Regions from separate parts of the Nonomuraea sp. NPDC048916 genome, predicted to be linked through region 1. Evidence: riboswitches for the same ligand, from Rfam matches in the RefSeq annotation. Region 1 holds a riboswitch; the other holds the start of a gene.
What was found. A riboswitch is a leader RNA that binds a small molecule or an ion and turns the genes downstream of it on or off. The one in region 1 is predicted to bind cyclic di-AMP.

Region 1 (7,498 bases):
CTGGTCGGGCCCGTGGCGGTGGCCGCGATCCGCCGCCTGCACGTGGACACGCTCTTCCTCGGGGTGCACGGGATGGGGGTGCGCGCCGGGTTCACCACGCCCAACCTGCTCGAGTCGGAGACCGACCGGGAGCTGGTGGCGGCGGCGCACCGGCTGGTCGTCCCCGCCGACCACACGAAGTGGAACACGGTCGGGATCAGCACGATCGCCGAGCTGACCGAGGCCGACGTGGTCATAAGCGACGTGGCCCTCCCCGGAGATGCGCGTCTCGAGCTGGCCGAACGGGTCGGCGAGCTGATCATCGCAGAGGATTCGCCGTGAAACGGACCATCACCCACCTGGCCGATGGGCGCGAGCTGATCTACTTCGACCGGCGCGACGACGCCGACCGGAGCGCGATCGACCGGCGACCGCTCGATCCCCGGCCGGTGGCGTCGGAGCTGCGTTACGACCCGCTGACCGAGGAGTGGATCGCGGTGGCGGGGCACCGGCAGACCCGGACGTTCCTGCCTCCGGCTGACGAATGCCCGTTGTGCCCGTCGTCCGACACGCGAGCCTCGGAGATCCCGGCACACGACTACGACGTGGTGGTGTTCGAGAACCGCTTCCCCTCCTTTTCCGGAAATTTCGGTGTTTACGAGGATGCAGGGGGGCTGACCGAGGTCCGTCCGGGGGTGGGGCGATGCGAGGTGATGTGTTTCACCTCCGATCACTCCTCGTCGTTCTCCCGGCTGTCTCCCGCGCGGGTCGAGCTCGTGATGGACGCCTGGGCGGACCGTACGGCCGAGTTGTCCGCCCTGGAGGGCGTGGAGCAGGTGTTCTGCTTCGAGAACAGGGGCGAGGAGATCGGCATCACCCTGACGCACCCGCACGGGCAGATCTACGCCTACCCGTACGTCACTCCCCGGACGAAGCTGCAGCTCGGCGCCGCCTCCCGCTACGCGGCCGGGCACGGGGGCGCCAACCTGTTCGCCGACGTGCTGGCGGCCGAGCGCGCCGCGGGAACCCGGGTGGTCGCCTCCAACGAGCTGTGGACCGCCTTCGTGCCGGCCGCCGCCCGCTGGCCGTTCGAGGTGCACGTGTATCCGCACCGGCGGACACCCGACCTGGCGGCGCTGTCGGAGGAGGAGCGGGCCGCCTTCGCCCCGCTCTACACCTCGGTGCTGCGGGCGCTCGACGGGCTGTTCGACGTCGCCATGCCGTACATCTCGGCCTGGCACCAGGCACCCGTACGACAGGACCGCGAGCTGGCGTACCTGCACCTGGAGCTGTTCAGCATCAGGAGGGCCCCCGGGAAGCTGAAGTATCTGGCAGGGTCGGAGTCGGCCATGGGCGCGTTTGTCAACGATGTGCTGCCCGAGGAGGCCGCCCGGATGCTTAAATCACAGGTAGATCACTAATTGGTTTCCGGTTGGAGTCGCATGACTTCAGTTTTACTACTAATATCCCTTCTGCACCGGCCACAACTGCCGTTGCAGGCCTAATCCCGGGTGCGTCACCCGGGAGCCGGGGACCCACCGCATCTGGGGTGTATCCACTTCGGTGGTAAGGCAACTCCCTTGCCCGAACCCGTCAGCTAACCCGGTCGGCAGAGGGAGAGGACACTCACGTGGCGGCTGCGTTCCCCACGCGTCTTGCCATCGGCCTCATCGCCGCCGCGGCACTGGCCTTCGGCTCAGCGCCCGCGTCGGCAGCGCCGAAACCAAGCGAATCCCAGCTCCGGGCCGAGCTGAAGGGCCTGAACAAGAAGGTCGACAAGCTCATCGAGGCCTACAACCTCAAACGGGTCGAGCTGGCCAAGGCCCAGCGGGACGCGGCGACCGCCAAGGAACGGCTGGCGAGCTCCGAAGAGGCGCTGACGACGGCCGAGAGGCGGGTCGCCGAGATCGCCCGGTTGCGCTACCAGAACGCCGAACTCTCCCTGCCGAGCGTGCTGCCTCCCACCAGCGGCGGCAGCGCCGCGGTGCTCGAACAGCTGACCGCCGAACAGCAGGCCGTTGTCAAGGGCGTGGTCGACGCCCGCGACGAGAAGAAGAAGGCCGCCGAGGCCGCCGCCGCGCTCGCCGCCAAGGTCAGCTCCGACACGACCGAGGTCGCCAAGCAGCGCGACGAGGCCGAGGACGTCATCAAGGACATCGAGAAGAAACTCCGGGACCTCATCCCGGTCAGCACCGGCCGCCGCTCCAACGGCACCTGGGCGCCCGAACTACCGTCCGGCTCGGACAACATCACCGCCCGTACCCGCGCGATCCGGGCGCTGATCCAGAAGAACTTCGCGCTGCAGTACAGCGTGGGCTGCTTCCGCTCGGGTTCGAGCGGCGAGCACCCGCTGGGACGCGCCTGCGACTTCATGATGAGCACGGGCGGATCCATGCCGAGCGCCGGCAACCAGGCGCTGGGCGACCGCATCGCCGAGTGGGCCGTGCAGAACAGGGCCAAGCTCGGGGTCAAGTACGTGATCTGGAGGCAGCGCATCAACCACGGGTCGGGCTGGAGCGGCATGTCCAACCGGGGCAGCATCACCGAGAACCACTTCGACCACGTCCACATCTCGATGCACTGAAAAGGACGAACAGCAAGGGAGCGACAGCCTCTGGTCCGTGGCCCGGCGACGGCCGGTTCCCGCCTGGAAAGAGGGTCGGGTCGGCCGAGGTGGCCGGCTTCACGGGCCCGGTGTGATCGTGGGGAACGCGATGTCGACGGCGAGGCCACCGTCGGGGCGGGCGACGGCGGTGAGATTCGCCTTGTGGGCTCGCGCGATCGCGCGCACGATCGACAGCCCGAGACCGTGATGGCCGTCGTCGGCAGTACGATGCAGCCGCTGGAACGGCTCGAACAGCCGGTCGACCTGATCGGGCGGGATGACCTGGCCGGTGTTCGCCACGGACAGGACGACCCGCCCGGCCTCGCGGCGTACGCCGATCTCGACAGTGCCGCCGGGCACGTTGTAATGGATCGCGTTGTCGCAGAGGTTGGCCAGCAGATGGGCGAGCAACACCTGGTCACCCGAGATCCGCACCGGCCGGAGCGCGCTCTGCACCCGCAGGCCGCGCCGCTTCACGTCCGGCGCCCGGTCTTGGAGTGTCTTCTCGATCAGGCCGGTGAGGTCCACCGGCTCGTCCCGGCTGTGGGCGTCCTCGCTGCCTGACAGGGTGAGCAGCGACTCCAGCAACCGTCCCCGCTGGTCGGTGATGGCCAGCAGCCGCTCGAAGTTGGCCCGGAACGATTCCAAGCTGGCCGCGGGGTCGATCAGCGGCTCCTCCAGCAGCGCGCGTTCGACGGTCAACGGCGTCCGCAGTTCGTGGGCGGCGTTGGCGACGAACCGCTTGTGCGCGTCGAGAGCGGTCTCCAACCGGCCGAGCAGCCCGTCCACCGTGTCTGCGAGGTCTGTCAGCTCGTTGCGAGGGCCAGGCAGGGACAGCCGCTCGTGCACGTTGCGTTCGGAGATCTGGTGCAGGCGTTCGGTCATGGTCAGCACCGGACGCAGCATGCGGCCGGCGATCAGCCAGCCCAGCAGTAGCGAGAACACCGCCATGATCGCCAGCGCGACGCCGGGCAAAACCAGCATCTCTGCGGAGAGAGCGCGGACGTGGGGTGCGGTCCCGCCGTCGCCCGCCCCAGGCGGGCCCGGGTATGGCAACGGGCGTGCGGGCGGCCCGCTCAGCGGCCGCACCAGGCCCAGGTTCAGGCTGCTGGCCAGGGCGTACATGATGACCAGCAGAACGGCGCTGGAGACCACCGAAACCAGGCAGTACAGCAGTGTCAGCCGGAGTCGGAGACGGCGCCGACCGAACTGCACGTCAGATCCGGTAGCCGGCTCGGGGGACGGTCTCGATGACCGGTGGGTCGCCGAGCTTGGCACGCAGCCGGTTCATCGTGGCTTTCACCGTGGTGGTGAACGGATCGGCGGCCTCGTCCCAGACCCGGTCGAGCAGTTCCTCCGCCGACACCACCCGACTGCCGCAGCTCAGCAGGTGCTCCAGAACGGCGAACTCCTTCGGGCTCAACGACAGGCGGCCCCCGGCCCGGGTAGCGGTCCGCTGTGCCGGGTCCAGCCGCAGGTCGCCGTGGACCAGGACAGGTGGCGCGGCGGGCCGGGAGCGTCGGCTCACCGCCCGGATCCGGGCCACCAGTTCGGCGTAGGCGAACGGCTTGGGCAGGTAGTCGTCGGCCCCCAGACTCAGCCCTTCCACCCGCTCGGCCAGCGTGCCCGAGGCGGTCAGCATGAGCACCCGGGTCAGCGTTCCGCGGTTGATCAGGGCCCGGCACACGTCGTCACCGTGCACCACGGGAAGGTCCCGGTCCAGGACGATGACGTCGTACTCGACCACCGTGGCCCGATCCAGCGCTGACCCGCCGTCGTAGGCGACGTCGACGGCCATCCCTTCCCGCCGCAGCACCCGGGCCACCGAGTTCGCCAGGTCGGGTTGGTCTTCAACCACGAGTACCCGCATCACCGCACCTCCCCGTGAACGTCGGCTGCCGGTCCGACACTAACCGCGCGCCCGTCACAGCCCGGTCACAGCGGCGCGGACTGTGCCGTGACCGGCCGCCGCGTAGAACTTGTCCGGTGACAGCGCATGTCGACGAGGGCGGGAGGACGCCCAGCCATGTGAGAAGAACTGGATCACCGAAGGAGTGGATCGTGAGCAATGCCGCCGACACGCCCTTGCTGAGCGCCCGCGGGTTACGGAAGGAGTACGGCAAAGGGGAAGGGCTGGTACGCGCCGTCGACGGGGTCGATCTCGACGTCAGCGCGGGAGAGACGGTGGCGATCATGGGGCCCAGCGGCTGCGGTAAGTCCACGCTGCTGCACCTGCTCGGCGGGCTGGACCGGCCCTCGGGCGGCGAGGTGTCGCTGAAAAACCGGCGCATCGACAACATCAGCGAGAAGGCCCTGGCCAGGATGCGGCGGACCGACGTCAGCTACGTCTTCCAGTCCTTCCACCTGATGGAGGAGCTCACCGCCGTCGAGAACGTCGAGCTGCCGGCGCTGCTCGCCGGACGCTCGCCGCGGGTCGCCCGGCGGCGCGCGGAGGAGCTGCTGGATCAGCTCGGGCTCGCCGGCCGGTCGCGCTCCCTGCCCTCCGCGCTCTCCGGCGGCCAGCGGCAGCGGGTCGCGGTCGCCCGGGCGCTGAGCAACGAGCCGCTGGTCGTCCTCGCCGACGAACCGACCGGAAACCTGGACAGCTCCGCCACCCTGGACGTCCTCCAGCTCTTCAAGGACCTGCACGAGTACGGGCAGACGCTGGTCATCGTCACCCACGACTCGCGGATCGCGGCCACCGCGGACCGGAAGTTCTCGATGCGCGACGGCACGCTCGTGGACGAGACCCGGCTGACCGGCGGCACCACCGGGCAGCTCGGCGCGCTCGTCGGGCTGGAGGACTGACCGGAATGGGCCGCATCCTCCTCGTGATCCGTCTCGCCCTGCGAGACCTCCGGCGGCGCCGCACCGAGGCCGCGCTACTGCTGATCGCCATCCTGGCCGCCACCACGACGCTGACGCTCGGGCTCGTCCTGCGCGATGCGGCCAGCGACCCGTACGAGAGCACCCGGGCGGCGACCAAGGGACCCGACGTGGTCGCCAACGTCGGCCAGGCCGCCGACCTCGCCGGCCTCGCGGAGCTCGGGAAACTGGCCACCGCCTCCGGCGTCACCGAGCACAGCGGACCGTACCCCGTCATCGCGGGGAGGCTCGAGGCGTCCGGCCGGACGTCGGACGTGCAGGTCGAAGGGCGCGACGCCACTATCGCGGCGGTCGATCAGCCCGAGGTGACGCGGGGCGGTTGGGTCAGCGACGGCGGCGTGGTGCTCGAGGCCGCCTTCGCCAACTCGCTCGATGTGGGCGTCGGTGACTCGGTCACCCTGGGCGGTAGGTCGTTCAAGGTCGTCGGCGTCGCGGTCACCGCCGCCATGCCGCCCTATCCCGGGGCGTCCTGCATCGTCGCCGCCGGCTGCATCAACGGCGCCATCCCCGACGACCGGGACCTGCCGGCGGGGTTGCTGCGCAATCCCGGGCTGGTCTGGCTCACCCAGGCGGATGTGCGGAGCCTCGCCTCGGACCGAAGCTCCCTGTCCTACGTGATGAACCTGAAGCTGGCCGCCCCGGACGAAGCCCAGGCATTCGTCGACCGGAACGGCGGCGATCATGGCGGCGCCATGCCGATGCGGACCTGGGAGAGCATTCTCGCCGACGCCACCGACCTGGCCCGGGACTCCCAGATCCTGCTGATGATCGGCGCCTGGCTGCTCGGCCTGCTCGCCGTGGCCAGTCTCTCGGTGCTGGTCGGCGGCCGGATGGCCGATCAGACCCGACGAGTCGGACTCCTCAAGGCAGTTGGCGGCACCCCGAGCCTGGTCGCTGCCGTGCTGCTCGCGCAGTATCTCCTCGTGGCCGTCGTCGCGGCCGCGGCCGGGCTGACGATCGGAGCGCTGACCGCTCCGTTGCTCACCGAGTCCAGTGCCGGCCTCGTCGGCAGCGCGGACACGCCGTCGTTGACCTGGTCCACGATCGGTCTGGTGACCGCCGTGGCACTCGGAGTCACGGTGGTGGCGACCGCTGTTCCGGCCGTGCGCGCGGCCCGCGCCAGCACCGTCAGCGCACTGGCCGACGCGGCACGCCCACCCCGCCGCACCGGTTGGCTGATCACTCTCTCGGCGCGACTGCCCGTCCCGCTGCTTCTCGCTCTGCGGGTCGCCGCCCGCCGGCCGCGACGAGTCGTGCTGGGTATGGTCAGCATCGCGATCACCGTCAGCGGGATCTACGTCCTGGTGGTGCTCAACGCCTTCCTCGCCATCCAGCCGGACGCCGGCGGATATGACGAGAATCAGGTGGAGACGCTGCGGCACGTGCTCCTGGTCTGGACGGTCATCCTGCTCTCCCTGGCAGCGGTCAACGCCATCGTCATCACCTGGGCGACGGTGCTCGACAACCGGCATGCGTCGGCGCTGGCACGCGCCCTCGGCGCCACCCCGCAGGAAATGACCGTCGCCCTGGCGGCCGCGCAGGTGCTGCCCGCGCTCGTCGGCGCCGTCCTGGGTGCCTTCCCGGGAGGTTGGGCGCTGTTCGCCGCCATCAACACGATCACCGGCGGCGACAGCGAGAAGGCCACGCTTCCCGTGCCCTGGCAGCTGATCGCCATGGTGCTGGCAACCGTGCTCGTGGTGGCGGCGCTCACCTCTGTTCCCGCCCACCTTGGCGGTCGCCGTCCCGTGACCGCGACTCTTTGAGCCGTGTCCAAATGATTCCAAAGGGTCTGCCAGAGCTTGTCGGTCGGCGACCTCCGCGAGGGACGATTCACGCGGAGGCAGGCCGCCGGGGTAAGGAAGGCTTGACCGCGGCTGGGCCCGGCGAGCTTGGTGATCATTGCGGCGACGGGTGGACGAGCCCGCCTTCGTAGGCGGCGATGACGAGTTGGGCCCGATCGCGGGCGTGCAGTTTGGCCAGGAGCCGGCCGATGTGGGTCTTGACCGTGCCGACGGTGAGGTGAAGGTG
Region 2 (7,498 bases), on a different contig from region 1:
GCCAGGGAGATGCACGACGTGCTGGCGCACCGCATCTCGATGCTCAGCCTGCACGCGGGCGCCCTGGAGTTCCGGCCCGACGCCCCGGCCGAGGAGATCGCCCGGGCCGCGGGCGCGATCAGGGACAGCGCCCACCAGGCGCTGCAGGACCTGCGCGAGGTGATCGGCGTGCTGCGCCATCCCGCCTCCCCGCAGGACGACCCCGTGCCCGACCGGCCCCAGCCCACGCTCGCCGACCTGCCCGCGCTGGTCGAGGAGTGCCGGCGGGCGGGCATGGAGGTGTCGCTGTCGATGCCCGGGCCCGCGCCGCAGGAGGTGCCGCAGGGGCTCGGCCGCAACGCCTACCGCGTCGTGCAGGAGGCGCTCACCAACGCGCGCAAGCACGCGGGCGGGGCGCCGGTCGCCGTCACCGTGTCGGGCGCGCCCGGCGAGGGCCTGACCGTCGAGGTGCGCAACCCGCTCTGGGCCGGGCGGAGCTCGCGCATCCCCGGGGCCGGAGCCGGGCTGATCGGCCTGATCGAGCGGGTCGAGCTCGCGGGCGGGCGGCTGAAGTACGGCGCCGCGCCCGAGGGTGACTTCCGGCTGCGGGCCTGGTTACCGTGGACGCCATGACGATCAAGGTGCTCATCGTGGACGACGACGCGCTCGTGCGGGCCGGGCTGTCGATGATCCTCGGCGGGGCGGACGACATCGCGATCGTCGGCGAGGCGGACGACGGGGCGCGGGTGCCGCCGCTGGTGGCCGAGCACCGGCCCGACGTCGTGCTGATGGACATCCGGATGCCCGGCGTCGACGGCCTCACCGCGACCGAGAGGCTGCGGGCCACCAAGGCGCCGCCCGAGGTGCTGGTGCTCACCACGTTCCACGCCGACGCCCAGGTGCTGCGCGCCCTGCGGGCCGGGGCGGCGGGCTTCCTGCTCAAGGACATCCCGCCGGCCGAGCTGGTCGGGGCGATCCGGAGGGTGGCGGCGGGCGAGCCGATCCTGTCGCCGGCGGTGACGCGGCAGCTGATCGCGCATGTGTCCGAGGACGGCCCGGGCGGCCGCACCGACCGGGCGCGCGCCCTGCTCGCCCGGCTCAGCGAGCGGGAGCGGGAGGTGGCGCTGGCCGTCGGCCAGGGCAGGTCCAACGCGGAGATCGGCCGGGAGCTCTTCATGAGCGTGGCGACGGTCAAGGCGCACGTCTCGCGCATCCTCACCAAGCTGGCGCTGAACAACCGGGTGCAGATCGCGCTCCTGGTCTACGACGCTAGCCTCTGAGCATCCGCTCCAGCGTGGGCCGGTGCAGCACCAGGTCGTCGGGGTCGTCGGGCCGGGGCTGCTCGCCGAAGTGGACCCTGCGCTGCCATACGCGGGCCATGATGATGCCGTGCCTGAGAGCCGCGTACAGCTCGTAGAAGTCCATATTTTTAGGGATGTATCCGGTTAGCTCGCGATATTTCTGGCAAACGTCGTCGCGTTGCATGAAATCCGGAATTCCGGGCAACCCCATCGACTCGGTGAGGTCCTGGAAGAAGCGGTGCAGGAAGATCATCCATGCCAGGTCCAGCTCGCGCGGCCCCACCGCGGCCATCTCCCAGTCGAGCACCCCCACCGGCGTGAAGTCGTCGTAGACCACGTTCCCGATCCGCGCGTCACCCCAGCCGAGCACGTCCGGCCCCGGATCGGCCGGCCAGTGCGCCTCCAGCCAGTCGAACGCCCGCTCCAGCAGCGGGATGGGCCGCTCGCCGTGCGCCCACGCGTAGTAGGCGCGCTGCGCGTCCACGTGCTCGCGCAGCCCGCCCCCGCCGAGCGCGCCGAGCACCCCCAGGTCGTCCGCGGTGAACGCCGCGTCGTGCAGCGACGCCACGATCCCCACCGTCGCGTCCTGCAACGCGCGCCTGCGCTCGGGCGCGGCGTCCAGCAGCCAGCCCTCGAACGTGTACGGCATGACGTCCGGCGGCACCTCGCCGTCCAGGCGTTCCATGACGAAGAACGGCGTGCCGAGCGGCGCCGGATCCGGCTCGAACCAGAGTGTCCGCGGGGCCGGGATCCCGGCCTTCTCCCTGGCCAGGCGCATGACCTCGAACTGGGCGCGCAGATCGTACGAGGGGAAGACGGGCACCGCCTCGGCCGCCGGCGCCAGCCTGGCCACGAAGCGGTCGTGCCGCCCCCGGTGGGAGGCGGTGAAGAAGAGCGTCTCGCTGGACATGCCGTTGCTCGACGGCCTCGACAGCTCGGAGACGACGACCGGGCCCCCGGTTCGCGCGCGGAGCCAGACTCCCATCCGGTGACGGAGTTCGTCGAGGTCACGGGTGGACGTGCGCATCTCCTTCGTCACGGCGGGGCCTCCTTGGTGAACACCGGTCCAGGTTCGAGTCGTATACCTCAACCAAGCGCTTGTCCATACAGGGGTGGCCGTTACGGTCAGGTACCCGGCAGCCGTACCCTTGTCTGAAAGGGCATGTCACGAAGGGACAGAGGATGAGTTCAGCGGGTGAAGGCCTGTCTCGCCCGCTTCCCGAGCAGGTGCGGCTCAATGTAGTCGACCTGGCGGCCCAAGTTCTCGGTTCGATGCCCCCTGCCTCCGTGCCGCTGCCGTTGCGCGGCATCGCCAAATTCGACCCCCGTAAACGCGCCAAACTGGGCAGCGCTCCCATCGCCGCCCAGTTGGAGAACGACAAGGAGTTCCGCGAGGCGGTCGCCGAGTCGGTGACCGCCGGCTGGCCGGAGCTCGTCGCCTCGCTGGCCGAGGGCAGCGTGCCGCCCGCCGCCGACCCCGTGCTGGTGGCCGCCACCGCCTACCTGACGCGCCCGCCCGGCTGGGCGGAGATCGTCGAGGCGGCGCGGGCCGACCTGGAGCAGTCCGCGGTCGCGGCCGAGGGCTCCGAGCGCGAGGAGGTCGTGTCCCGGCTGCGCGAGCAGTTGCTCGCCCAGAAGAGCGCGGCCAAGGAGGAGTCCGATCGGCTGCGCGAGCAGATCAAGATCGCCCGAGTGGAGAATTCCGACCTGCGCCGCAAGCTCCACGACGCCCGCGAGCGGGCCAAGGCCGCCGTGCGGCGGGCCGAGGAGATGGAGCAGGCGGCCGAGGAGGCGAGGTCGGCCGCCTCGGCGGCGGGCAGCGCGGGGGAGTCCGAGCTGCGCCGGCTGCGCGAGCGCCTGGCCGACGTGGAGAAACAGCTCGAGGCCTCGCGCCGGGCCGCCCGCGAGGGCAGGAGCATCGAGGACGCGCGCGTCAGGGTGCTGCTCGACGCGCTGCAGGACGCCTCGGCCGGGCTGCGCAGGGAGCTGGCCCTGCCCACCACGATCAGCAGGCCCGCCGACTCGGTCGCGGGCGTCGCGGGCGAGCGTCCCGGTGTGCGCGGGGTTCCCGCCCGTGCGCTGTCCGACGACGACCCGCAACTGCTCGACCAGTTGCTCGGGCTGCCGCAGGTGCATGTGATCATCGACGGCTACAACGTGACCAAGTCCGGCTACGGCACGCTCACGCTGGCCGACCAGCGCAACCGCCTCATGACCGGCCTCGGCGGGCTGGTCGCGCAGACCCGGGTCGAGGTGACCGTGGTCTTCGACGGCGCCGAGCTCAACGCGCCGGTCCAGGTGGTGGCGCCGCGCGGGGTGCGGGTGCTGTTCAGCGCGCCCGGCGAGATCGCCGACGACCTGATCCGCCAGCTCGTCCGCGCCGAGCCGCCCGGACGGGCCATCGCCGTGGTCTCCTCCGACCGCGAGGTGGCCGAGTCCGTCCGCCGGATGGGAGCCAGACCGGTTCCGGCGAACGTGCTGCTGCGCCGGCTCGGCCGCGCGTAGATTACGAATCTGACGTTTAGGTGAGTTCACACCCACCACTTCTGTACTATTTCGCCCCAGGGTGAGTCCTTGGAGGCGACGCTGTGAGGTTAGGCCGGGTGCCGGTGGCCGCGGGTTTCGCGATCGGGCTGCTGTTGTCTCCCACGAGTGGAGCGCTCGCCGATCCCCGGCCCACGATCGCGCAGGCGAAGGCCAAGCTCGAGAAGCTCAACGACAAGGCCGACAAGGTCGTCGACCGCTACAACACCGCGACCGAGAAGCACAAGCACGCCAAGGCGCGCTACACCGAGCTCGACACCGGTTACAAGCGCAAGCTCGCCACGGTCGCCGAGCTGCGCTCGCAGGTGATCTCGATGGCCGTCGACACCTACAAGCTGGGCGGTGACGTCACCTCCTGGCCCGCCATGGTCGGCGCCGACAACCCCACCTACCTGCTGGGCGGCATGGCCCTGGCCGGGCAGCTGTCGCAGGAGCGGGCGCAGAAGCTCGCGGCCTTCGACAGGGAGAACCGCGGCCTCAAGGCCGAGCGCGACAAGGCCGAGGGCGCCCTGGCCGCGGCCGACAAGGAACGCGACGTGGTCCAGAAGGAACGCGCCGAGGTGCTCAGGCTCATCGCCCAGCAGCGCAAGCTGCTCGACAGGCTGGGCGCCTACAAGGCAGGCGACCCCAACAGCACCGGCATCAAGTACACCGGCCCCGCCTCGGGCAACGCGGCCGCCGTGCTCAGGTTCGCCTACGCGCAGGTCGGCAAGCCGTACGTGTTCGGCGGCACCGGCCCGCGCGGCTACGACTGCTCGGGGCTGACCCAGGCCTCCTGGCGCGCGGGCGGCGTCACGCTGCCGCGCACCACCTGGCAGCAGTGGTCGTGGGGCGCCAGCCGGAAGGTCTCCCTGGACGACCTGCAGCCCGGCGACCTGATCTTCAGCGAGGGCCTGGGACACGTCAGCATCTACGCGGGCAACGGGCAGATCGTCCACGCCCCGCAGACGGGCGACGTGGTGAAGGTCTCCACCCTCTCCGGCTACGGCCGCCGCCTCGTGGGCGCCGTACGGCCCTGAGAGCCGCTCAGCGCGCGAGCAGGGCGACGGAGCGGCCGGCACTTCCCGCCACCGGCGGGACAGGGCGTGATCGACGACGTAAGGCGCGAGCCGTACCTGTCCCGCTATCTCGGCGGCCTCGGCGGCAGCCTGACGTCCGACATCGGGGAGATCGCCGGAGAGCTGTGGCGGATCGACCGGGAGCGGATCGCGGCCGGGACGCTCCAGCCGACGGGGTTCAAGGTGGCAGCGGGACAGAAGTGACAATTGGGACCTGACACGCGAGGGCTTCGTCAAGTGTGAGAAGGGTCACATTCTCATAACGGAACCCCCCGGTTAACAGGGGCTCGTCACCTTACTGACCCCTTTGTCGGATCTTTACACGTTGACTCCGTCTTTGCTTGTTCGTGACAAACCGGCGTAGGTTCTGGCGTCGCGGCGAGCACGCCATGTTCGCCGCCCACCGACATCGGTCCTCCGATGTGGACGAGATAAAAGATCCGCCGGTCACCGCTCGCCTCGGACTCGTGGCCGGTGACCTGCCGAATCCGTGCAGCCAGGAGGCACGGAACCGGGGACCCATCGATCCCTCCCGTGGGATCAGGGGTGAATCGGCGCGCATCGCGCCGTAGGGCGACTTCCAGGCCCGAATCCGTCAGCTAACCCGGTAGGCGTTCGTGGAAGATTCAAGGAGAAATCCTGTCTACCTCGCAAAACCCCCGTCTGTCCCGCCTTGCCCTGAGTGGTGTGGCACTCACGATGACCGTGACGGCCGGAGGTCTGGCGCACCCCGCCCAGGCCCAGGCGGCGACGACGAGCGGCTCGGCCCCATCTTCCGCGACGACCACGGTGACGTCTCCGACGACGTCCACCGTGACATCCACCATGACGTCCCCGGTGACGTCCACCGTGACCTCCACGGTGCGGACGGCCGCCGGGTCGGCGGCCGTCAAGTCGGTGAAGGGAAAGGCCACCGCGAAGAGATCGAAGGTCGCACGGCAACTGGCGAAGGCCCGCGCGGCCGTCGCCGTGGCCAAGGACCAGCTCGGTGACCCCTACCGGTACGGTGCCACCGGACCGGGTTCGTTCGACTGCTCCGGCCTCGTCCAGTACGCCTGGAGGAAGGCCGGGGTGAAGATCCCGCGCGTGACGAACAGCCAGTACGCACGCATCAGCAAGAAGGTCTCCTGGAAGAACCTCCGGCCGGGAGACCTGATGTTCTTTCGCGGGCTCGGCCACGTGGGCATGTTCGTCGGCAACGGCAAGATGATCCATTCGCCGAGGACCGGCCTCACGGTTCGCATCGAGAAGGTCAGCGGGTGGCGCAAGTCGTCGTTCGTGGGCGCGGTACGTCCCGGGGTGTGACCTCGTCACGAGAGCCCCGTCCCCTCCGGGACGGGGCTCTCGCGTGCCCGGGCCGACTACCATCGGTCAACGTGTCCGCGCAGGTGAGCCGTCGAGCCGTGCTGGCGGCCCTGCTGCTCCTCGCGCTGCCGTCCGCGGCCGGGCCGCTCGGCCCCACGTCCGCCGTGCCGTCCGCCGCCTCCGCCGGTCTCCCGGTGACCCCGTCCGGACCCGTCACACCCTCCCCGGGTCGCTCGCATCCCGGGATGATCATGTCCTCGTCCGAGGGCCTGCCGCCCGAGGCGCGGGGGATCTGGCCCGGCGCGCGCGTCTCGCGCGGCGTGCGCGCGGTCGTCGCCGGGCATCCCGGCGCCGACCGCGAGCTGCTCGGTGACCTGGCCCGCCGGGCCGACCTGGCCGGCGAGCGGGTCGCGGCGGTGCTCGGGCAGCCGGTGCGTCCTGTCGTGCTGGTGCCCGGCTCGGCGGGGGAGGCGGCGCGGCTGGCCGGGGTCGCCGGGGTGGACGGGCTGGCGGCCGTGGCGGACGCGGGCCGGGTGATCGTGGTGCCGGAGAACTTCGCCCGGCTCACCCCGACCGGCCGCGACGTCGTCCTGGCGCACGAGCTCACCCACGTCGCCGCGGGCACCGAGGGGCTGCCCGCCTGGCTGTACGAGGGATTCGCCGACTACGTCGGCTACCGCGACGCGGGGCTGGCCGTGCCGGTGGCCGCCGCGGAGCTGGCCGCCGAGGTGCGGGCCGGGCGGCCGCCCCGCGAACTTCCCGGGCCGGCGGCGTTCGCGCCCACGGACGACACCGAGCGCCTGGCCCGCTCTTACCAGGAGGCGTGGCTGGCGTGTCGCTTCCTGGCCGAGCGGTCCGGCGAAGGGACTCTGGTGAGGCTCTACCGTGATGCCCAGAGGGCAGGAGTCGACCGGGCGCTGGCCTCGGCGGGGCTCTCGGTCGGCACGTTGACGGCACAGTGGCGCGCGTACGTGCGCCGGCAACTGGCGTAAGGGGACGCGCGCATGGACGATCGGCAGGACGCCAAGGACGCCAGGGACGCCAAGGACGCCAGGGACGCCAAGGACACCAGGGACCACACCAAGGACACCAGGGACACCAGGGACACTAGGGACACCAAGGACACTAGGGACACCAGGGGCGCGCCGGGCGGGCCGGGCGGGCCGGCGGGCTCCACCGCCACCCCGTCCGAGCCCGAGGGCGCGCCGTGCGAGAACCCCGGGCCGGCAGGAGAGGACGGCGACGGAGAGAGGCGGCGGCTGCGGTGGGAGGCGGGCGCGGCGCTGGCCGTGCTCGGCGCCGCCATCGTGG

Region 2: another riboswitch for cyclic di-AMP. It lies ahead of AB0C16_RS24630 (C40 family peptidase); the one in region 1 lies ahead of AB0C16_RS05910 (hypothetical protein).

The regions. Positions count from the first base shown of each region.
Region 1 is NZ_JBEZFS010000005.1:17,334-24,831, forward strand. It holds gene AB0C16_RS05900 (DeoR/GlpR family DNA-binding transcription regulator) at 1-321, shown strand, start outside; gene galT (galactose-1-phosphate uridylyltransferase) at 318-1,400, shown strand; cyclic di-AMP (ydaO/yuaA leader) riboswitch at 1,468-1,605, shown strand; gene AB0C16_RS05910 (hypothetical protein) at 1,610-2,563, shown strand; gene AB0C16_RS05915 (ATP-binding protein) at 2,663-3,799, opposite strand; gene AB0C16_RS05920 (response regulator transcription factor) at 3,801-4,454, opposite strand; gene AB0C16_RS05925 (ABC transporter ATP-binding protein) at 4,646-5,392, shown strand; gene AB0C16_RS05930 (FtsX-like permease family protein) at 5,398-7,233, shown strand; gene AB0C16_RS05935 (response regulator transcription factor) at 7,367-7,498, opposite strand, start outside.
Region 2 is NZ_JBEZFS010000023.1:87,341-94,838, reverse strand. It holds gene AB0C16_RS24660 (histidine kinase) at 1-612, shown strand, start outside; gene AB0C16_RS24655 (response regulator transcription factor) at 609-1,259, shown strand; gene AB0C16_RS24650 (phosphotransferase family protein) at 1,249-2,319, opposite strand; gene AB0C16_RS24645 (NYN domain-containing protein) at 2,463-3,785, shown strand; gene AB0C16_RS24640 (C40 family peptidase) at 3,869-4,843, shown strand; gene AB0C16_RS24635 (hypothetical protein) at 4,910-5,086, shown strand; cyclic di-AMP (ydaO/yuaA leader) riboswitch at 5,353-5,511, shown strand; gene AB0C16_RS24630 (C40 family peptidase) at 5,570-6,187, shown strand; gene AB0C16_RS24625 (hypothetical protein) at 6,259-7,179, shown strand; gene AB0C16_RS24620 (M48 family metallopeptidase) at 7,192-7,498, shown strand, end outside.